3 regions of the Vibrio sp. Of14-4 genome follow, and region 2 is predicted to be linked to each of the others. Evidence: predicted binding sites of a transcription regulator. Region 2 holds the regulator's gene; each other region holds the start of a gene.
What was found. The regulator PurR, encoded in region 2, represses purine synthesis genes. The targets are predictions, from matches to a motif close to TNANGNAAACGTTTNCNTNA.

Region 1 (7,570 bases), on a different contig from region 2:
TTGATGTACTCCTGAACCATAATGTTTGCTTTGAGGCCCATAAAAGCTTCAATCACACTTTCAGCCGCTTTACGTGTCTCTGCCAGTACTACACCTATGCCTTGAGTACCTTCTAGCAGCTTGATAACAACAGGTGTCCCGCCCACCATCTCTAAGAGATCTTTAACATCATCAGGCTTACTGGCAAAACCTGTGATTGGCATCCCTACACCTTTACGTGATAACAGCTGCATTGAACGAAGTTTGTCGCGCGAACGAGTGATAGCGACTGATTCGTTGACAGGGTAGACACCCATCATTTCAAACTGACGTAGAACGGCTGTGCCATAGAAAGTAACCGAAGCACCGATTCTGGGGATCACGGCATCGAACCCAGAAAGTTCTTCCCCTTTGAAGTGAATTTGAGGCTTGTCTGAGTTGATATTCATGTAACAACGTAGGGCATCAATCACTTTGACTTCATGTCCTCTGTCTTGTGCCGCTTCTATCAAACGTTGAGTAGAATACAACTGAGCATTACGTGAAAGGATACCTATTTTCATTGGGTGCTGTCCTTAAAGGGGATTAAATATGACTGACTTGGATCAACGACAATGCGTTTACCCATGGCTGTTCTTCCTAGAAGCATGCGAAATGACATATTTTCACGATTGGTGAGAGTGATTTCTATTGGCCAAGTTTGCCCTCCCAATGAGCATATGGACTCAATAACGTAGCGAGACTCTTCATGTCCTCCAGAGTCTCTGACGATTCGCTCGTCAATAATTGCTGCCTCACAGATGATTTCTTCTTCGGTATTGCGTTGTACGGGATGAAGCCAAAACCGAACCCAAGGAGTATTGTGCTTCTCAAATTTTTCCATCCTAAAGGTGTGAAGGCATGAAGTGCGTGCCCCTGTATCCACTTTGGCATTTATCTGGGCTATTCCAAGCTCAGGCAGGCTCACCGTCTCTCGCCAACCAAGAACCATTTTTTCTTTTATCACTATTCTAACCCTAACCACGATTTACAGAGCCACATTAACAAATTGTTTTTCATGATAAAAATCTTGTTAAGAATGGCTAACTGTCAGTTCTAACTTAGGGGGCTATCCTAGCAATATGGGAGAGATTGGACGAACAGAAAAGCTCATCGTGACGACAAATAATATTTATCGGTGGGATAGGATAAATGATGTGTTGACGGGAAAAACGATAGGTTGTACACATACAGGGGCGCTTTAGTTTGCCCCTGTAGCGCACTATTAATTGAAGTTGGCGGGATTACCTTTTTTCTGGAATTGCCTCGAGCAAAGCCACCATTTGTTCCCAATAGAGAGCAACTGTGTCAATTTTGACTTTCTCATCAGGAGAGTGGGGAAACTTGATGGTTGGGCCAAAGGAAACCATATCCATATTTGGGTAAGGCTTTTTGAATAACCCACACTCTAAGCCCGCGTGTATTACCATAATGTTTGGCTTGTGTCCGTAAATGCCTTGGTACATCTCGCGAAATATTGACATGATTTCTGAATCTGGATCTGGTTTCCACCCTGGGTAGGCACCGGAAAATTCAATGTTTGCATTGGCAAGTTCAGCAATTGATCTCAACATACTTTCGACTTGGCTACGTCCTGAATCAATTAAGGATCGCACCAGACAAAGGATCTTGATGGTGTTTTCTTGCGTACTAATAACACCCACATTTAGAGAGGTTTCAACCACACCTTCTATGTCATCACTCATACGAATGACTCCGTTCGGGCATGCATTAAGCGCCGCTATAAAGCGTTGTTGATCGGCGATTGCAATCACTTCTTGGGTACATTCAACTTTTTGGTTTAGTGAAATGATGCTGGTTTCTGTTTTTCCCAACTCTTGCTGTATTTGTTTTGTATACGCATCAAATAAGTCTGACAATTTAGATTCATTGTCAGATGGAATCGCAACGGTCACAAAGGCTTCGCGTGGAATCGCATTACGCAGTGTTCCACCGCGAAATTCAACTAGGCGTAGATCGAGCTCTTGAGCGTGGCCAGCAAGAAAACGAGCGATGAGTTTATTGGCGTTACCACGTCCTGTATGTATGTCACAGCCAGAATGACCACCTTTTAGCCCCTTCAAGGTCAACTGATGAGTTGTGTAGCCACTTGGAACGGCTTCACGCTGAATATCGAAGGAAATTTCACCATCTACACCGCCAGCGCAGCCCATATAAACTTCGCCTTCCTGCTCTGAATCAGTATTAAGCAGGATCTCGCCTTCTAGCCAGCCTGCTTCAAGCCCGAAGGCTCCTGTCATACCTGCTTCCTCATCGATAGTAAGTAAAACCTCTAATGGTCCATGTTTTATATCATTGGAAGCCAGCACAGCTAAGCATGATGCCATACCCATACCATTGTCAGCACCGAGAGTTGTACCTTTTGCTGTTACCCATTCGCCATCAATATAAGGTTGGATTGGATCTTTAGCAAAATCGTGATCTGTGTCCTCATTTTTCTGCGGCACCATATCAATATGAGCTTGGAGTACCACGCCTTTTTTATGTTCCATTCCCGGAGTTGCGGGCTTTTTGATGAAAACATTACCCACAGGATCACGCCGGACATCTAAGTTTTGTTCTTTTGCCCAGTTGACTATGTACTGGGCCAATGCTTCTTCATGCTTAGAAGGATGAGGAATTGAGCAAATTTTATCGAAAAACTGCCAGACGATGCTTGGTGATAAGCCGCTAACTTCAGAATGAAATTCAGACACAGGTGACTCCTTTACTGTGATAGTGCCAAGACTTGGGCATGTAATGCTAACCGCTCGTTGTCATACATGGCTCTGGTTGGCGCACGAATTAGAGCATTTGAGAATATCATTCATTACTGCAACCTAGTAGTAAAAGTGAACAAAAACCCGTTTTATCATCACAATTGTGATGATTGAAAATATAATATTGAGCGCATATCTTGGAAAGTTTAAAACTGACAATAATGTAATTAAATTACAAAATTGGCGGATTTACTCTTTTTTGATTAAGTTTTTGTGACTTTAATCTTTAATTGTTGTAATAAAACCTCTTTTTGCTATAGTCAGAAACTAACTTCTGCAGTGAAGATAAAATGTTCAAGGGAAGAGTCCGCTTTGTCGCCTCCAAGAAATTGAGAAAGCAATCTAGATTGTTTTTTAATTGAATTAGAAGGTGATGGTTATGAAAAGTTTGCCAAGTGCAAAATTCTAGATAAGCAACTCTATTTACACTGGCGATTTTGTCTATTCATCTAGTTTTGGTTATTTAACTTAGACAGAGGTTCCTGAATGAAGTTTATATACCCCCTATTAATTAGAATTTTGTCTCAGTGCTCTTGTCACTGATATGAATCAACCGCCACTCAAATTGAGTGGCGTTTTTTTATTACTCTATGAACTTAAAGATGTTTTTGACTTAGTGATATTGTTTCACATTATTTGAGCTGAAATTTTATAGATAGATTACTTTCTTACAGATGAAATCTGTCTGGAATTTGAAAATATTAAACTCTATAATTCCGCCAATCGATTACGCAACCGTTTACTTTTTCACCTTTGGAATTCGATTATGCTCGAAAAAATCTTTAAGCTCAGTGAACACGGCACAAGTGTAAAAACTGAGATCATTGCCGGTCTAACAACCTTCTTGACCATGGCATACATTATCTTTGTTAATCCGGCAATTTTAGCGGATGCGGGCATGGATCATGGTGCAGTATTTGTAGCGACCTGTTTAGCAGCTGCGATCGGTTGCTTTATCATGGGGTTTGTTGCTAATTATCCTATCGCACAAGCACCGGGTATGGGGCTGAATGCTTTCTTTACTTATGCTGTTGTGCTTGGTATGGGTTACACTTGGCAAGTTGCATTAGCCGCAGTATTTGTGTCTGGTTTACTGTTTATTCTTCTGAGTGTGTTTAAGATTCGTGAATGGATAATTCATTCTATTCCATTGTCACTACGTACGGGCATCTCTGCGGGTATTGGACTTTTTCTTGCTTTTATCGCGTTAAAAAATGCTGGCATAGTGGTTGATAATCCAGCTACCTTAGTATCATTAGGCGCTATTACATCATTGCCTGCTGTATTGGCATCAATAGGCTTTTTCCTAACCATTGCTTTAGTCAATCGTGGCATCAAAGGTGCGGTTATGATTGCTATCATAGCGGTGACTGGTTTAGGTTTAGTTTTTGGTGATGTTCAATGGGCGGGTATTATGTCCACACCGCCGAGTATCGCACCTACTTTTCTGCAACTGGATTTCTCTGCCGTATTTGAAGTGGGTATGATTTCAGTTGTCTTCGCTTTTTTGTTTGTCGACCTGTTTGACACCGCTGGTACCTTAGTGGGTGTTACGCAAAAAGCGGGCTTAATGGATAAAGATGGCAAAATCCCTCGTTTAAGCAAAGCGCTGTTGGCTGACTCAACCGCGACCTCTGTTGGGGCTTTGCTTGGAACATCTAACACCACATCTTACATTGAGAGCGTTTCGGGTGTGTCAGCTGGTGGCCGTACGGGCTTAACGGCTGTTGTTGTTGGTATTTTGTTCTTACTTGCTTTATTCTTCTCTCCCTTAGCGGGAATGATTCCAGCCTATGCGACGGCTGGTGCGCTATTTTACGTAGCAATCTTGATGCTATCAGGGTTAGCAAATATTGATTGGCAGGATTTAACGGAAGCGGCTCCTGTGGTTGTGACATGTTTGTTGATGCCGTTAACTTTCTCAATCGCTGAAGGTATCTCGTTGGGCTTTATTGCTTATGCGGCAATAAAGTTATGCAGCGGAAAAGGTCGAGATGTTTCTCTTAGTGTTTGGGTTATGTCATTAGTCTTTATCATCAAGTACATGGTTGCTTAGCGCTTTTCATACTTGCTAATCGGAATCAATCTATGCAGTGGCAAGTTTAATTATTGGGTTATTACAATGACTAAGAAGTTCATTATTACGTGGGATCAAATGCACGCTTACTGCCGGGAACTTGCTGAGAAGCAAATGCCAGCAGAACAGTGGAAAGGGATATGGGCTGTAAGTCGAGGTGGTCTTGTTCCCGGAGCGATTTTAGCTCGTGAATTGGGTATTCGCTATGTCGATACCATTTGTATTTCCAGTTACGATCATGATCACCAACGCGACATGAGTGTTCTCAAAGCGCCTGAAGGTGATGGTGAAGGTTATTTAATCGTCGAAGATCTGGTAGACAGTGGTGATACGGCGCGTAAGTTACGTGAACTTTATCCAAGAGCGAAACTTATTGCGGTTTGTGCTAAACCTTCCGGTGCGCTTCTTCTTGATGATTATGTGGTAGATATTGAACAAGAAACATGGATAGAGCAGCCTTGGGATATGTCGATTCAGTACATTGAACCAATAAACCGCAAGCAAAAATAATTTGATTAAAACCAGAACCCTTGTCTTGCAGCGCAAAACAAGGAACTAATGGAATTGAATCAGACTTAAATGGCCCCTAGTGGGTCATTTTTGGTTTGTCTTTTCCGGCGCGCTTAATTTTGATTTTCGGCTGAATGTGAACTTGTATGTTAAACAACAAACCAGATCTGATTTTTAATCCAACCCATGTATACAATGTAGAAAACTTAATAACTAGGCCATGTCATGTCTGAAGAAGTGAGTAAAAACCTCTCAGAAACCCTGTTTACCAACTATAAGCAAGCGAAGGAAACCTCTTCGCTTACTCAATATATGCCAAGCAGCCAGAAAATATTAGATGATAAACGTCACAGAGAGGGGGCTAAGTGGTATAGGAATATCAATCGATTGCAATGGGCATGGCAAGGTTTAGATCCGATTGAAGCAGATGAAGTGTTATCCAAAATAGCATCATCCAAACATTCAAGAACTTATGATGAGTGGCTTGATACAGTGATGGGATATCACAGTGGTAACTGGACCTATGAGTGGACTAAGTTGGGTATGTCACACACCGTTCGCTCTAATGAACTCAAGGGCGAGGAGGCGGCTGATGCACTTTTTAATGCTTCTTTGTGTTTTAGTATTGCTGGTTACCCTCATTTAAAAAACGATAACCTGGCCTCCCAAGCTCAAGTATTAGCAAGTAATGCGTATTCTGAAGCGGCAAAAAAGACTCAATACATAATCAAAAAGTTAGAGATTCCCTATCAGAATAAGGCCATTATTGCTCATTTACACCTTACTAGTACGGATAAACCTCAGCCTGTCGTTATGGTCAGCGCTGGATTAGATACCCTGCAGACGGATTTGTGGAGGTTGTTTCGTAATCACCTAGCGGCTAAAAATATTGCCATGTTGACGGTTGATATGCCTTCTATCGGCCATAACAGTCATTGGAGTTTGACTGAAGACACTTCGTGTTTGCATCAAGCAGTACTTAATGAATTGTTTAATATTCCTTGGGTTGATCACCATAGAGTAGGCTTATTGGGTTTTCGTTTCGGTGGTAATGCTATGGTCAGGCTTGCATTTGTGGAGCAAGATAAACTGAAAGCCTGTGTTAGCTTGGGTGCGCCGATTCATGATGTACTGTCCTCGCCTGAGAAGCTGAAAAAAATGCCGAAAATGTATCTTGATATACTGGCCTCTCGACTAGGAAAAAGTGCAGTCGATATCAATAGCTTATCGGGACAATTAATGGCTTGGTCATTAAAGGTTCAAGGCATACTATCAAATCGTAAAACCAAAGTGCCTATTTTAGCGATGAGTTTGGAAAATGATCCTGTGTCTCCACATAGTGATAATCGCTTAGTTGCATTATTTAGCGACTATGGGAAAGCAAGGAAAATTAGTGCGAAAACAATTACACAGGGATATGAGGAATCACTCGATTTAGCCATCAAGTGGTTGGAGGATGAGCTAATTAGATGACAAATCACATAAATTAGTCAACACTTATATATGGGCAATACCCTAACTAAGTAGTCCTAATTTTTGCTCATCATAATTACAACAGATATTGAATATGGAGATTCATTATGTCTGAACAGTCGAAGAATCCAACCCATTACCGTTTATTATCTACGCTAAAAGCAATTGGTCCCTATTTACGAGAAGCGCAGTGTGAGCAAGGCAAATACTTGTTTGACTGCCTTTCTGTATGTGTGAACGACAAAAAATCACCTGAAGAGAGAGAGTTTTGGGGGTGGTGGTTAGAGCTGGAACAAGAGGGAGAGGCGTTCGAAGCAAAATACCGAGTCGGTTTATATGACGCTAAAGGTGATTGGATGGATGAGAAGCTGCCTAAAAAAGCGATAGCGGAAGTTAGCCGCACTCAAGAAGGTTTTCACCAGAAGCTTATTGAAACACTTGCAACACAATTTGGTATGACGCTTGATTTTCATAAAGAGTCTGCAGAGTTCGGTTAGATAAGTATCTGTATATATTTCCTAGATTAAAAAAAGGCGCTAATTAGCGCCTTTTCTGCTTGTTAATTGTTGCGTTGATTGTTAAAACATCTAGTTCAACAACACCTAGCAGTGACATTCACACTCATTGCAAGCGGGTGGACCAAGGTTTTTATTTTTATAGCAGATCGATAATGAATCAAAAATGCGCGAAGGCTGTGAGCCGTCAAACTGTT
Region 2 (7,570 bases):
GTCGCGGGTTGGTACATCGTTCACCTCAGAACCTTAATCAAGAACCTAGACTCCTACTGACACTAGATATGGTTTAATCAGATAGTGACTATCTTTTAGCAAATTATCTTACAAATGTCTTACTATAGACTATCAACAGACTTCAACTTTTTTGATGTGAGCTTACATAAATCTGGAAAGGTCTAATGTCAAAAAAGAAATACAATGATTAAATTCTTTCATGTTTAAAAATTATTTTTTTTCAAACTGAATTAAATTAATAAAGGTTCATGAACACAGTTTTATTTTTATTGTGTCTATATAATCCTCTGATAGGATTTATTTATGGATATGATAATGGAAGTCAACTCAAGTTTTTCACCCTCTGCTAGTAGTATAGTGAATCGCTCAGAAAAAAGTTCTCATCAGCCGTCTTTTAATATCAAAAAAGTATTTAACTGCTGTTTGCCTGCGCAAGAATTAAACTCAAATGAAGAACACTTAAGCAACTTAGAATATGGTGTGCTTGATAAGCCTAAGGTCGCTCATACCATCCAAGTTTTTACTCATAATAATGCAAACCAAACAATGAGTAGCGATATGTGTGAATCGATTCTTACTAGTACATCAGATATTGTTTTTATATCTACAGAAGAAATGAAGAATCTATCAGGAGTAATGAGAGAGACTATTAATGGCTCTAAGTATGTGATTGTCTATAATAGTGCCCAAAAAATGCTGACAGTCACCAAACCTAAAGAGCTGTTTTCCTTGTTCACCAATCCTGCATCAACCGCTCAGATTACACTGGTTAAAAAAGGGATAGCAGCACCTATTATTATTGATAAGTTAACTTATAGGGACGTGCTTAATAATCCAAATAAAGGTGGAACTATCACTATACAAAGCATTGGTAGCATGAAAGTTGCCATGGTAAATATTCATCTTGACTCAAAAGATCAAGATGAAAGAAAAAAAGAAATAAATGATTTGTTATGCAAAATTAATAACAAACATACTGATATAGATCATATTATTATTGCTGGTGATTTTAATACTCGAAATAGAAAAGTTGATGGGCGAATAGTTAGAGCATTACAAGATAAAGAAAGTTTTAGATCTGAGCTGGGAGTTCCTCCTCAATATGAAATCACCTTGCCAATGATATCCCCACAGGAGAATACATATAAGTGGGAAGCAAGCTTAAATGCTGAGGCCAAGCAAGGCTCCAAAAGACAGAAAAACGGAGAAATGCAAACCGGGTACCTTGATGGCGTTGTTATTCTTACGCAAAAAGATGAGACACTAAAGAGAAGTATAATCGTACCTGAGGGTAACTCGATTGTTGGACCCTCATATGGCAGTGATCATCGTTCAGTTAGTGCGAAGTTCGCAATAGAGAAGATACGTTCGTCCTAAAAGATTGAAGCGAAAACGAATGAAGCGCCTTCAGTGCGCTTTATTCATAGAGGTCAGATTCGTCTCTATTGATCTCGCTACATTTCCAACACAACCCAAATTGCTGTTCATTGAGCTCTCCACATTGGGTGCACTGCCATTTTAAATCTGATGGTGTTTTTTGTTGATACTGTTCGATGATTGACAGCGCTTGCTTATGTTGACTGATATTCAAAAGCCAAACACAGGGGGAGGTACTATCATCGAAAGGAAGTTCTCCTTGTAGCCCTACGATTCCATCTCCTCTGACTTGGCAATGTATTTGCTGTGATTTTAGAAGTTCACAGACTATATGAACTTCTATTACATTAGCGGTTGAGAAAATTTTCAAAACTAACTCTCATTTTGAGTTTGTGTCGCTCCTTTGAATTTTCCCATCACCCATTTAGTGACTACTGGGAATAGCCCAAGTAGAGCAAATGATAGTAATACCGGAGCAGATACGATACCCGATAGGCTTTCTATTTGTGCCAATTGTGTGCCTGCATTGAGATAAACCGCGGTACCCGGCAGCATTCCCAATTGGCTTACCAGGTAAAAACGAGCAGTAGATATTGGTGTTAGCCCCATTAGAAGGTTTATTAGGAAGAAAGGAAATACAGGTATTAGGCGAAGCGAAAATAAATAGAATGCCCCATCTCTAGCCACTCCGTCATTGATTGCTTTTAATTTGTCGCCAAATTTGGTTTGCACCCAATCTCGAAGTAAAAAACGACTGCTGAGAAAGGCGAGAGTCGCACCTATGGTGCTTGCAAATGAGACAAGTAAAAGACTGGCCCAAAAGCCGAATAAAGCCGCACCTAGAAGCGTCACAACGGCAGCGCCTGGAATGGAGAAAGCAGTAATGGCGACATAGGCAAGAAAATAACTTATAGCGGCTAGTGCAAAGTTGTTATTTATAAACTCAGATAGCGAGGCTTGTTGAGCTTTAGCATTTTCTAAAGTGAGATATTGACCAAAGTTAATGCCAAGAAACACAATCAGTCCGACGAGCAGAACTCCTAACACGAGTTTTTTATTCATAGAGGCTTCCTAAATATGAGTAAAGGGATATGAAAATAAGAACAGTTGAAAAGAAGTAAAATTTCAAACAGAAAATAAAAAAGCCAACCTAGCTGGCTGACTTAGTTTCAAAGCATGTTGTGATTAGCTATTAAGAAGACTTTCTAACTCCGCTCTGCGAGTAGTAGGAATAACTGACCAATGTTTGCCTTTTATAGCGCCTTCTAAAGCCCAGAGCAACTCAATTGACACCTCTGCAGGGTGCGTTGCTTGAATCGCCTTAAACGCCTTTACTGACCCTATTTGTTCTAAATTTTCGACGCTATCGATTCCGGCTTTCTTTAACATACGTTCTGTTGCCAGTCGAAGGTTAGGTAAGTCTTTAAGTCGAGTCGGCCTAGCTTTAGCTTGTGTCGTCTTTTCTTTCTTGGCCACTTCTAGAGAGCGATAGGCTAAAGAAAGCGCTCGCTCCTCACAAGTTGCAATGTCATCAGTTAACGCAAAGTATTTTGTAACAACGGGGAACCCACGTTTTTTATATACGTATGGTGTTAAGCCCTCAGTTTTAAATTGATTGGCTAGTTTGTCATCGGCGCGGATGTGTAGCTTATCGTTAACGACTAATGCGAACATTATGTCGTCTGCGAAGATGCCGAATCCGCCGAACATTGAGCGCGATTTTATCTGACCAAGCTGATCAAAAAGTCGCATCGATTCTTTAAGTATTGGTTTATCCATGCTGTTTTATCTCGGTGTATATTTTATTATACGCCACCAAAGCCAGGTCCGAGAGATTAGCAAAATAATGCAGGTAAAATGTTGATAAAGAAGTCATACATTTTTTAGAACAGACACATGTGGCTACCGAAACATCAAATCACTAGTCCATGTATTGTTTTAAACGGTATGATAGTTTGCATTTTTGCCCATCGGCAACTCCGCTACCTTTCAGTTCCCTGAGTCAGGCCGGAAGCTTTGCGTCCCACTCTTTCGAGTTGGTTTGCCCTGTTCGTGGCATTAGTCGAACAATTTAAGAATAAATAAGATTTGAGGTAAGTATCACAACGTGATTGAATAAGTGTGATATCGATCCAAATATTTTGTGTCAAAATGATAGAGTCGGCTAATAGTTTAACTTATCAGCCGGTTCGTATTCATTCACTTAGATTGTAAACCGTATCACGAATCACAATCTCTGGATGCATTTCGAAAACACGCTTTTCATGCTCTTTATCTTTGATACGTTCCAAAAGAATTTCAAACGCATTTTTGCCTACGCGACGTTTAGGTTGGTGCACAGTAGTAAGTGGTGGAGAGAAGTATTCAGCGAGCTCTATATTGTCATAGCCGATAACTGAAATCTGTTCAGGTATTTTAATTCCTTTTTGCTGCAGTCTGCTCATTAGACCAAGAGCCATAGTATCATTGAAACAAAAGACAGCCGTTGGTTTGTTATCCATTGCGACAATTTTATCTGCGGCGAGCACGGCAGTATCGCATTCGAAGTTGCCTTCGAGAATCCAGTCCTCGTTAATTTTTAAGTTAGCTTCACTCATTGCTCGGCGAAACCCTTGTATACGTTCTTGGCACGCTGCTTTCTCAAAGTGCCCACTAAGACATGCGATATCTTTATGACCGTGTTCAATTAGGAATTTTGTTGCTAGATAGCCGCCTTCTTCGGAGTTATCGATTATTTTATCGGCTTGAGAGCTTTCTGGACCCCAGTCCATGATGACTTTAGGGATATCCTTTTGGCGGTCAAGCATTTCACTGAGTTCTTCGGTTAGGTCGGAACACATTACTAGAATACCATCAACACGTTTTTCGGCGAGCATACGTATATAATCACGTTGCTTCTCATATATTCCACCAGTGTTACACAGTATGAGAGTATAGCCTTGGCGGTAACAATAGCTCTCTACACCATCGATGACTTCAGAAAAGAAAAGATTAGTAGATTGAGTGACAAGCATGCCAATAGTACGGGTACTGTTACACTTTAGGCTTCTCGCTACAGCGCTTGGAGCATAGTTTAATTCAGTCACTGCCTCCATCACTTTTTCTTGAGTTGCTTCTGCAACAAAGCGAGTTTTATTTATTACATGAGAAACAGTTGTTGTCGACACGCCGGCTAAGCGTGCTACGTCTTTGATAGTGGCCATAAGGTTCTGTCCTGTCGATGACTGCCGTGAACTTGCATCAAAAATTTGTGTAAGTGGGCAGTAAGTATCAGAAACACAAAAACCGCCCTATTTAGCGGTTTATCTCTAGTTCTGTCAGTTTTTATCGTTTTCGTTCTCGATTTTATATCGCAAAGGCTTTAAGGGCAAACAAAAACCTAAATTCTAGTAGGCTTTCCATCACATATTTGTGTCTAATTACTCACCTTTTAGAAATGAGTAATCCTGTTTGATAAACGCAAGAGTGACTTCTGTCACTGATGCATAAAAGCCGAAATTATCCAGTTTCTGACACTTATCTACAAACGAGGGGATCCAAGAGAGAAGACGGGCTTCAATAAATTGTGCTTGTTCCTGCATCGAAGTTTCCATCTCCTTCGGTTGCATTAGCTTGTTGGAGCAAATGATTAGGTGGCCGAGAAAGTCTAATTCTACAGCAATGTGATCAGCCGGCTCATTAAGGCTTTTATTCACCTCTATTTGATACTGGTACATTAAGTTTTCCATTTCTGTGGCAGGTATATCATTGAGCAGTCCTGAATCGCCAATATAGATAGATGCGTAGGGTAGGGCAGAATCTTTATCGGATTTAAGAAACAGATTACAAAAGTCAGCCGCTAGTTCGAGTTGGGCATTGTTCCTGCTGAGCACACGATTAAGCGCATCTATTAGTTTGTTTATATATGGCCTTAAATGCTCATTCTGCCCAAGCGCTGTTAGGAAGGCGCGAACTTGGGGGGAATGGTACTCTTCAAGTACCTCAGCAGAAAGTTCTCTGGCGAATAAACTTGATAACCACCAATAGATTTCGGCGCGCTTCTCATTTAAGGATTTGATGTCGTCCATTAGATAATACTCTCCACAGTTATGTAAGCTATCTGGGATAAAACTTGTGTTATCCATAAAATATCAGTTCGGTGTCGTTTAGGTTGTTTCAAATCAAAAAAAGAGTGCGTATGCACTTATAACCGACACAAATACTAGAATTATGACAGCTTATGAATAGAATACGAGTCAATAGGTTAGGTGTATGCAGTGGTGTAAATGGGTTATCACGTATTAATTGTCGAAGATGACGCAGTGACTCGTAGTAAATTAGTTGGCTATTTTCAGCATGAAGGTTATCGAGTATTTGAAGCTGAAAATGGTGAAGAGATGCGCGAATTAATAAAAAGCAGCAGTATTGACTTAGTGCTACTGGATATTAATCTGCCAGGTGAAGATGGACTTTTGCTGACTCGTGAACTTAGAAGCCAGTCAGATATAGGGATCATCTTAGTGACTGGGCGTACTGAAAACATAGATAAGATCGTTGGCCTGGAAATGGGAGCTGATGACTATGTGACCAAACCCTTTGAATTGAGAGAGTTAGTGGTTCGAGTCAAAAATTTACTCTGGCGCATAGGCTCTGCTCGCCAAGCTAAACCGGCTGCAAGTGCTAATAAGTTAGTTCGTTTTGCGCACTGGACATTCGATATACCAAGGCGCTCTTTAACAAAAGAAGGTAAGCCTGTGAAACTGACTAAGGCAGAGTATGAGTTGTTGGTGGCGCTATCTTCTTATCCCAATCAGGTACTAAGTCGTGAGAAAATTCTTAATATGATCAGCCACAGGGTTGCAGCACCTAATGACCGCACGATAGATGTTCTCATTAGACGGATGAGAGCCAAAATGGAATGTGATCCCAAAAACCCTCAGCTATTTGTTACAGTGCATGGCGAAGGCTATATGTTCGCGGGAGACTAAAATAAAGAGTATACCGAGATATGCTCGGTATACAAAGAATGTTAGGCGTCGCCATCAGATACAGGGTTATCAGAGGCTATTCCTGCCTTGTGGTCATTGTTTGAAGCCCAGTCGCGCAGAGTTTGCCATATCAATCCGAGCGTTTCATGCCAGTAAATTTCAGTTTGTTCGAGGTAAACTGCTTTGGGCGAATATTTGGCCCAGGCTTGTTCTACATTGCGTTGAGCGAGATAGTTAGTTGGTGCTGGATAGGGCTTTAATCCTGCAGAGTAAAACTCATTTAGCGCTCTTCTCATATGACTCGCTGATGTCACAATAACGAGCTTTTTCCGTTTTACAAATGCTGCGGCTTGCCGAGCCTCTTCCCACGTATCTCTCGCTGTTTCCAACAAAATAATATCGGATTTGGCAACGCCTAAGGCTAGCGCTACTTTTGCCATCATCCTAGCGTTGCTGACATCAGATCCCCCAGCATACCCAGATAAAATCAATTTTGAACCGGGATACATTCTCATCACTCTTATCCCTTCGGAAAGTCGCATTAGGCCGGTTCGGCTGAGTTCGGAAGTCGGGGGAATCTTATCGTCTACCACATGCCCACTACCAAGAACCATAACGTAATCTATGGTGTCATCTACTGGAAAGAATGCGGTATATTGACGTTCTAGGGGGAGAAGAAGCCTTGATGCAATAGGCTGAAAAGAGATCAGAAAAATACCGACAAAGGAAAAGAGAACGACAAAACACCCAGTTTTTTGCTTTCGAGTAAACATAATGAGTGTCAGGCCGACAATCCCGATCATCAGCATGAGTGGTAAAGGCATTAACAGTGATGACACCACTTTTTTAAGCTCAAACATACTTAAATAGTCCGAAAAAACACCAATTGGTTTCAATTTAAGAGAATCTTTCTTTATATCTGCTTTCTATGTGACAAAATAGCAGAATGACACGACATAATAACTTAACCTACCGTGACTGAAGATCGCAATTTCGACGACATCGCGCACAAGTTTGCAAAAAATATCTACGGGTCCGATAAAGGTGAAATACGCCAAGTGATTGTTTGGGAAGAACTTGAACAATTACTTTCCGCCATTAATGGTAGCAGGAAAAGTCTCTCTGTGCTCGATGCTGGTGGAGGATTAGCGCAAATTTCTCAAAAGCTAGCTAAACTCGGACATCGAATTACTTTGTGTGATATA
Region 3 (7,570 bases), on a different contig from region 2:
CAGATGCTTATTGAACTAGACGATGACAAGGCCAAAGCCAGCATCGCCGAAGCTAGCGCTTATCTTGATGATGAATTACGTAAACTTAAAGAATTTGAGCGTTTGGTTAAAAGTAATGCGATTACTCAAACCGAAATAGATGCTCAAAAAGCAAGTGTGACAATTGCAAAGGCTCGTTTAGATGCTGCTAAGGCTGATTTGAGTGATTTACACATCAGAGCGCCTTTTTCTGGAACGGTAGGCTTAATTGATTTTAGTGTTGGAAAGTTTGTCACCGCAGGAGATGAATTAGTATCACTGGACGATTTATCGGTCATGCAACTTGATCTGCAAGTCCCTGAGCGCTATTTATCACAGATTTCAAAAGGCATGAGTGTATTAGCGACCAGCTCAGCGTGGGGGAAACAAGAGTTTAAAGGCCAGGTTGTCGGCGTTGATTCAAGAATTAATCAGGAGACGCTCAATCTAAGAGTACGAGTTCACTTTGACAATACCAACGGGCAACTTAAGCCCGGAATGTTAGTGACGGCCACTATGGCGTTTCCTGCGATCAAAGCGCCAATTATCCCAGTGCAGTCTCTTGAATACTCAGGCACTAAGCGCTTTGTTTACATAGTCGATGGGAAGGGTAAGGCTAATCGCACAGAAGTCTTTTTAGGGGCTCGAATTGGTAATCAGGTAGTGATTGAACAAGGAGTATCGATTGGCGATAAAATCGTTGTTCAAGGTATTGTCAATATGCGCGATGGTGTGACGGTTAGCGAGCTTACAGAGGTAGTTTCCAAAGAGAAACCCACACAGAAAGGGGAACTCTAATGTGGTTATCCGATGTTGCTGTTAAACGCCCTGTTGCTGCAGTGGTGTTAAGTTTGCTTTTATGTGTGTTTGGTATTGTCTCTTTTAACAAGCTCGCTGTACGTGAAATGCCCGATATTGAAAGCCCTGTTGTTTCAATTAGTACTCGATATGAAGGAGCATCTGCCACCATCATTGAAAGTCAAATCACTTCTGTGCTTGAGGATCAATTATCCGGCATCAGTGGTATTGATCAAATTGAGTCGACTACGCGCAATAGCATGTCGAGAATTATGATTACGTTTGAGCTGGGTTATGATCTGACGACAGGTGTCAGTGATGTTCGCGATGCGGTCTCCAGGGCGCAGCGCTCGTTACCTGATGAAGCCGATGATCCTATCGTTTTTAAGAACAATGGCTCCGGAGAGTCCTCTTTATATATCAATTTAAGTTCATCTGAGATGGATCGTACCCAGTTGACCGATTATGTTGATCGTGTCTTGCTAGATAGGTTTAGTCTGATATCTGGTGTCAGCTCGGTTGAGGTATCAGGCGGGTTATATAAGGTGATGTATGTCAGGCTCAAACCTGCCGAGATGGCAGGGCGCGGAGTAACCACAACGGATATTACCACTGCCCTCAATAATGAAAACATTGAGAGTCCTGGTGGAGAAGTGCGAAATGACCAAATAGTTATGTCTGTGCGAACAGCTCGCAGTTATAGCCAAGCAGAAGACTTCGAATATTTGGTGGTTAAACGAGCCAGTGACAATACGCCCATTTATCTCAAGGATGTCGCTGATGTGTTTATTGGCGCAGAAAATGAGAGTTCAACGTTTAAAAGTGATGGTGTGGTTAATGTCAGCATGGGAATTGTGCCTCAATCTGATGCTAATCCACTTGAAGTGGCAGATCGCGTCCATGAACAAGTCGAGAAAGTTCAGAAGTTTTTACCCAAGGGGACGCGCCTTGCCATTGATTATGACTCAACGGTCTTTATTGAACGCTCTATCACAGAAGTCTATAACACCTTATTTATTACTGGTGGTTTAGTCATTCTGGTTCTGTACATATTCATCGGTCAGGTGAGGGCGACTTTGATTCCTGCTGTTACCGTTCCGGTTGCGCTCATTTCATCTTTTATTGCTGCGTATTATTTTGGCTTTTCAGTGAATCTCATCACCTTGATGGCTTTGATTTTATCCATCGGCCTAGTCGTTGATGATGCCATTGTAGTGGTAGAGAACATTTTTCATCATATTGAGCGAGGAGAAAAACCACTGCTGGCGGCTTACAAGGGCACCCGAGAGGTTGGATTTGCTGTTGTCGCCACTACCTTGGTTTTAGTGATGGTCTTTCTGCCTATCTCCTTCATGGATGGTATGGTCGGTTTGCTCTTTACTGAATTCTCGGTGTTACTTGCAATGGCTGTCGTGTTCTCTTCTTTGATTGCTTTAACGCTAACGCCAGTGCTAAGTAGCCACCTGCTGAAAGCCAATGTAAAACCGAGCCGATTTAACTTGTATGTTGAATGCCTGTTCTCGCGTCTTGAAACGGGTTATCGAAAAGCCCTTTCAAAAGCTTTGAAATGGACTTGGGCTGCGCCGGTTATCATTATTGCTTGTGTTGCTGGAAGTTGGGGACTGATGCAGCAGATACCTTCACAGTTGGCGCCATCTGAGGACCGTGGTGTGGTGTTTGCTTTTGTTCGAGGAGCTGATGCGACCAGTTACAATAGGATGGCCGCAAATATGGAACGTGTCGAAGAGCGCTTGCTGCCCTTATTGGGAGAGGGTTTTCTTAAGTCATTTAGTATCCAGTCGCCTGCCTTTGGCGGAAACGCTGGCGATCAGACAGGGTTTGTGATCATGATCCTTGATGATTGGAACGATCGGGATGTCACGGCTTCACAGGCGTTGGCTGAGGTGAAAAAAGCGCTTACAGGTATTGCTGATGTGAGGATATTTCCCTTTATGCCCGGTTTTCGTGGTGGCTCAAGTGAGCCAGTCCAGTTTGTTTTAGGGGGCGCCGATTATTCAGAACTTAAAACTTGGGCTGAAAAGCTCGAACAGATCGCTGAAGCTTCTCCTATGATGGAAGGCGTGGATATTGATTACTCGGAAAGAACGCCAGAATTGGTCGTGAATGTTGATAAACAGCGCGCTGCCGAGTTGGGCATTAGTGTCGCGGATGTTTCTGACACACTTGAAATCATGCTTGGAGGCAAGAGTGAGACGACCTTTGTCGAGCGAGGTGAAGAGTATGATGTCTATTTGCGAGGTGATGAAAACAGCTTCAATAATGCTACCGATCTCAGCCAAATCTATTTAAGAACCAACTCCGGTGAATTAGTGACCTTAGATGCAGTCACTCAGATTGAAGAAGTTGCCTCATCGATTCGGTTATCCCATTACAACAAGCAAAAGTCTATCACTATAACCGCCAATTTATCTGAAGGTTATACCTTAGGTGATGCGCTGGATTATTTGGACCAGAAAGCTATTGAGATGTTGCCAGGTGATATTTCGGTAAGCTATGCGGGAGAGTCCAAAGACTATAAGGAGAACCAATCTAGTGTGCTTTTGGTGTTTGGCTTGGCTTTACTGGTTGCTTATCTTGTTTTGGCCGCTCAGTTTGAGAGTTTCATTAATCCCTTAGTTGTTATGTTTACAGTACCTATGGGTGTGTTTGGCGGCTTTATGGGTTTACTTGTGATGAGCCAAGGACTCAACATTTATAGTCAAATAGGAATGATCATGCTGATTGGTATGGTGACTAAGAATGGTATTTTAATTGTTGAATTTGCTAACCAATTACGTGATAGGGGGTTCGCATTTGAAAAGGCGATTGTTGATGCCTCTGCCCGTCGTTTACGCCCTATTATGATGACGGCCTTTACCACCTTAGCAGGGGCGGTGCCACTTATCCTTTCTAACGGCGCTGGTTATGAGAGTCGAGTAGCGGTCGGAACCGTTATCTTTTTTGGTATGGGATTTGCCACTTTGGTGACTTTGTTTGTGATCCCAGCTATGTATCGACTTATCTCGGTATCGACTCGAGCACCAGGTTATGTTGAAGCTGAGCTGAATAAGGAACTCAGCCATGATGTAAAAGCGCGGAGGTCTCATTAAATCTAGCTTAGCCCCTTTCATCAAGTGAGAGGGGCTTTCGCACTTGATTAGCTATAGTTAACCGAATAGCGAGTAGGCTTGTGATTCATCGCCAACACTATATTAAGTAAAACTGCTCCAATAACGGATAAACCTATGGTAGTCGGCGAAACGAAAAAGCATGAAGTGATAAGAATACAGAAGTCGATAGCAAGTTGACACTTACCCACTGAAATGCCGTATTTGTCTTGAATAAATAAACACAGCACATTGAACCCACCCAAGCTTGAACGGTGGCGAAATAAAATGAGCATACCTAATCCCATTAACAGCCCTCCAGCAACTGCGCAGTATACGTCATTGATGGTTTCAAGACTGATCACTAGATACAAGTGATCAGACAATACCGATACTAAGGCTCCAGAAATGATACTACTCATAGCAAATCTAGGGCCAAACCGTTGCCATGCCAGTAAATAGAAAGGACAGTTAGTCATAAAGTAAAGTGTGCCAAAAGATAGCGGGATGAATTGATTGAGCAAAAGGGCTAAACCCGTGGTACCACCAGTCAACAACTCTCCTGACTGGAGGAAAAAAATACCCTGAGCGACAAGAAATGTTCCAGTGAGGATCGCTATCCAGTCTTCTTTTGGTGAGTGTTTATCCATGATATAAAAACAAAATAATAATTAAGGGCGGCATGATAGTGAAAAAGATATTATTTCGGTAGCTTGGGTAGTAAATTTCAGGTAAACCTATGTAGATATTGTTTTACGGGCTGTATAGAGAAAAATTGACACTTTTGTTATTCATCAGTTTTTTTGGCAACATTGGGTGACACTTTGTTGTTCTGCATGAAAAGTCTTCATAAGAAAAAGTATAATTTTCTCTTTATGGCTATGATCAAATTATGTAGAATGCGCGCTATCAATGTGATGCAAACGTTTGCGTGAGCTGGTTGCGCAGATTATTAGGGTCATTCTTAGTTTTTCAGTTTAAATCTGAGTCAGGAGATACAGATGCTAAAGCGTGATATGAATATCGCAGATTATGATGCGGAACTGTTCGCAGCGATCCAAGAAGAAACTCGTCGCCAAGAAGAGCACATTGAACTTATAGCGTCAGAGAACTACACCAGTCCACGAGTGATGGAAGCTCAAGGCTCTCAACTTACCAACAAGTATGCAGAAGGCTACCCAGGCAAGCGCTATTACGGTGGTTGCGAATATGTGGATAAAGCGGAAGCTTTGGCGATTGATCGTGCGTGTGAGTTGTTTGGTTGTGCTTATGCGAATGTTCAGCCTCATTCTGGTTCACAAGCAAATAGTGCTGTTTATATGGCGTTGTTAAACCCAGGTGATACTGTGCTTGGTATGAGCTTGGCGCACGGCGGTCACTTGACTCATGGCTCACCGGTTAACTTTTCTGGTAAGCATTACAACATCATTCCTTATGGTATTGATGAAGCGGGTCAAATTAATTATGACGAAATGGAGTCGCTAGCGTTAGAGCATAAACCGAAAATGATCATTGGTGGTTTCTCAGCTTACTCACAAATTGTTGATTGGGCGCGCATGCGTGAAATCGCTGATAAGGTTGGTGCCTATTTATTCGTTGACATGGCGCATGTAGCAGGCCTGATCGCTGCTGGCGTTTATCCTACTCCAGTCCCACATGCACATGTGGTTACAACGACAACCCACAAAACGCTTGCCGGACCTCGTGGTGGTCTAATTCTTTCCAATGCCGGCGAAGAAATGTACAAGAAGCTGAATTCGGCAGTATTTCCGGGCGGGCAAGGCGGTCCATTGATGCATGTTATTGCTGGTAAGGCTGTTGCGTTTAAAGAGGCGATGGAGCCTGAGTTTAAAGCATACCAAGAGCGTGTGGTTAAAAATGCTAAAGCTATGGTTGCCCAGTTCCAAGAACGTGGTTATAAAATTGTCTCAAACGGCACTGAAAACCACCTTTTCTTAGTTGATTTAATAGATAAAGACATTACCGGTAAAGAAGCGGATGCTGCTCTAGGTTCAGCTAATATTACGGTGAACAAAAACTCGGTACCTAACGATCCTCGCAGCCCATTTGTTACATCTGGGATACGTATTGGCTCGCCAGCAATCACACGTCGTGGATTTACAGAGGAAGATGCGAAAGAACTAGCTAACTGGATGTGTGATGTACTAGATAATATTGATAATCAGGATGTTATCTCAGCGACTAAAGCAAAGGTTCTTGAAATCTGTCAGCGCTTACCTGTGTATGCATAATGCTCCAGTAACTTGAAAACTAAAAAGGGGGGTACATGGTATCCCCCTTTTTGTACATTAGTCTCTACTTGGAAATACTTAGGAGTGTGCCTGATTTACACTTGAACGAGTAGTACTTGCGGCTTTCACTGAACTTTCCTAGACCTTCACCGTGACAATAATCGATATTAATATCACGCATGGTTTCCAGAGTGTCTTCACTGGTTAGAGCAAACTTAGAGCCATCTGCACAAACAATACGTACACGGCCGTCGTCACTTACAGAATATAATTCAACTTCAGTATTACATAGTTCAAAAGAAGCTTCACGAAAGTTATCTTGTTGAGTATTTGATGCACAACCTGCTGTCACTGCAGTGATCGCTAGAGCAATAAAACCTAGTCTTTTCATAATCATCCCTTGGAATAAAAACAGTTTTAGTATTATTAGGGCTAAGCCTATAGAAGAGTGTTGTTTCATTCAAGAAATGAACAATAAAAAGGGCTAATTGGTTCAATTAGCCCTTTTTATTTATATTTAAAATTGGACTTTAGCCAACTTCTATCCCTTGAGCTTGCAAATCGGCATGGTAAGAGGAGCGAACAAAAGGCCCACAAGCGGCGTGGGTGAATCCAAGGTCCAGTGCAATTTCTTTTAACTCATCGAACTCGGATGGCGGTACATAGCGCTCAACAGGAAGATGGTGACGACTTGGCGCTAGATATTGACCTAGAGTCAACATAGTGACACCGTGAGCTCGAAGATCTTTCAACACTTCGATAATTTCTTCTTTTGTTTCGCCAAGCCCCATCATAAGCCCTGATTTAGTGGGAACATCAGGGTGCTGCTGTTTAAATTTCTGCAGTAGCTGTAGAGACCATTTGTAGTTTGCTCCAGGGCGAGCTTTACGATAAAGGCGAGGAGCCGTCTCTAGGTTATGGTTGAAGACATCTGGAGGATTGTCTTTCATCAATTCGAGAGCAACATCCATTCGACCTCTGAAGTCGGGCACCAAAGTTTCAATTTTGATATTTGGGTTCTTTGCACGGATCTCACGGTTACAGTCAGCAAAATGTTTGGCGCCGCCATCACGAAGATCATCGCGGTCTACAGAGGTAATAACTACGTATTTGAGTTTCATGTCTGAGATGGTCTGGGCCAGTTTTTGAGGCTCATCAACTTCAGGGGCAACAGGGCGACCATGTGCGACATCACAGAATGGGCAGCGACGAGTACAAATAGCACCAAGGATCATAAAAGTAGCGGTTCCATGGTTAAAGCACTCAGCTAAGTTAGGGCAAGATGCTTCTTCACACACAGAATGAAGATTGTTCTTACGCATTGCTGATTTGATCTCTTGAATGCGTTGACTGTCAGCAGGTAGCTTGATTTTCATCCAGTCAGGTTTTCGCAGA

Region 1: the regulator PurR is predicted to act here: its motif matches at 3,526-3,545, upstream of MHN79_RS04065 (NCS2 family permease).
Region 3: the regulator PurR is predicted to act here: its motif matches at 4,839-4,858, upstream of glyA (serine hydroxymethyltransferase).

Annotation. Positions count from the first base shown of each region.
Region 1 covers NZ_JAKRGI010000003.1:52,883-60,452, reverse strand. Annotated here, with positions in the region: gene rimK (30S ribosomal protein S6--L-glutamate ligase) at 1-542, opposite strand, end outside; gene MHN79_RS04075 (ATP-dependent zinc protease) at 539-982, opposite strand; gene MHN79_RS04070 (aminoacyl-histidine dipeptidase) at 1,263-2,735, opposite strand; gene MHN79_RS04065 (NCS2 family permease) at 3,565-4,854, shown strand; gene tet(34) (oxytetracycline resistance phosphoribosyltransferase domain-containing protein Tet(34)) at 4,921-5,385, shown strand; gene frsA (esterase FrsA) at 5,611-6,858, shown strand; gene crl (sigma factor-binding protein Crl) at 6,966-7,355, shown strand; gene proB (glutamate 5-kinase) at 7,529-7,570, shown strand, end outside.
Region 2 covers NZ_JAKRGI010000001.1:112,127-119,696, forward strand. Annotated here, with positions in the region: gene MHN79_RS00500 (DUF1826 domain-containing protein) at 1-77, shown strand, start outside; gene MHN79_RS00505 (hypothetical protein) at 325-1,398, shown strand; gene MHN79_RS00510 (DUF2007 domain-containing protein) at 1,439-1,768, opposite strand; gene MHN79_RS00515 (TVP38/TMEM64 family protein) at 1,771-2,460, opposite strand; gene MHN79_RS00520 (TfoX/Sxy family DNA transformation protein) at 2,584-3,177, opposite strand; cyclic di-GMP riboswitch class I at 3,368-3,454, opposite strand; gene purR (HTH-type transcriptional repressor PurR) at 3,594-4,601, opposite strand; gene torD (molecular chaperone TorD) at 4,818-5,465, opposite strand; gene torR (two-component system response regulator TorR) at 5,664-6,365, shown strand; gene elyC (envelope biogenesis factor ElyC) at 6,407-7,225, opposite strand; gene cmoM (tRNA uridine 5-oxyacetic acid(34) methyltransferase CmoM) at 7,340-7,570, shown strand, end outside.
Region 3 covers NZ_JAKRGI010000020.1:932-8,501, forward strand. Annotated here, with positions in the region: gene MHN79_RS16895 (efflux RND transporter periplasmic adaptor subunit) at 1-816, shown strand, start outside; gene vexH (vibriobactin export RND transporter permease subunit VexH) at 816-3,926, shown strand; gene MHN79_RS16905 (YitT family protein) at 3,974-4,573, opposite strand; gene glyA (serine hydroxymethyltransferase) at 4,925-6,175, shown strand; gene MHN79_RS16915 (hypothetical protein) at 6,240-6,566, opposite strand; gene lipA (lipoyl synthase) at 6,706-7,570, opposite strand, start outside.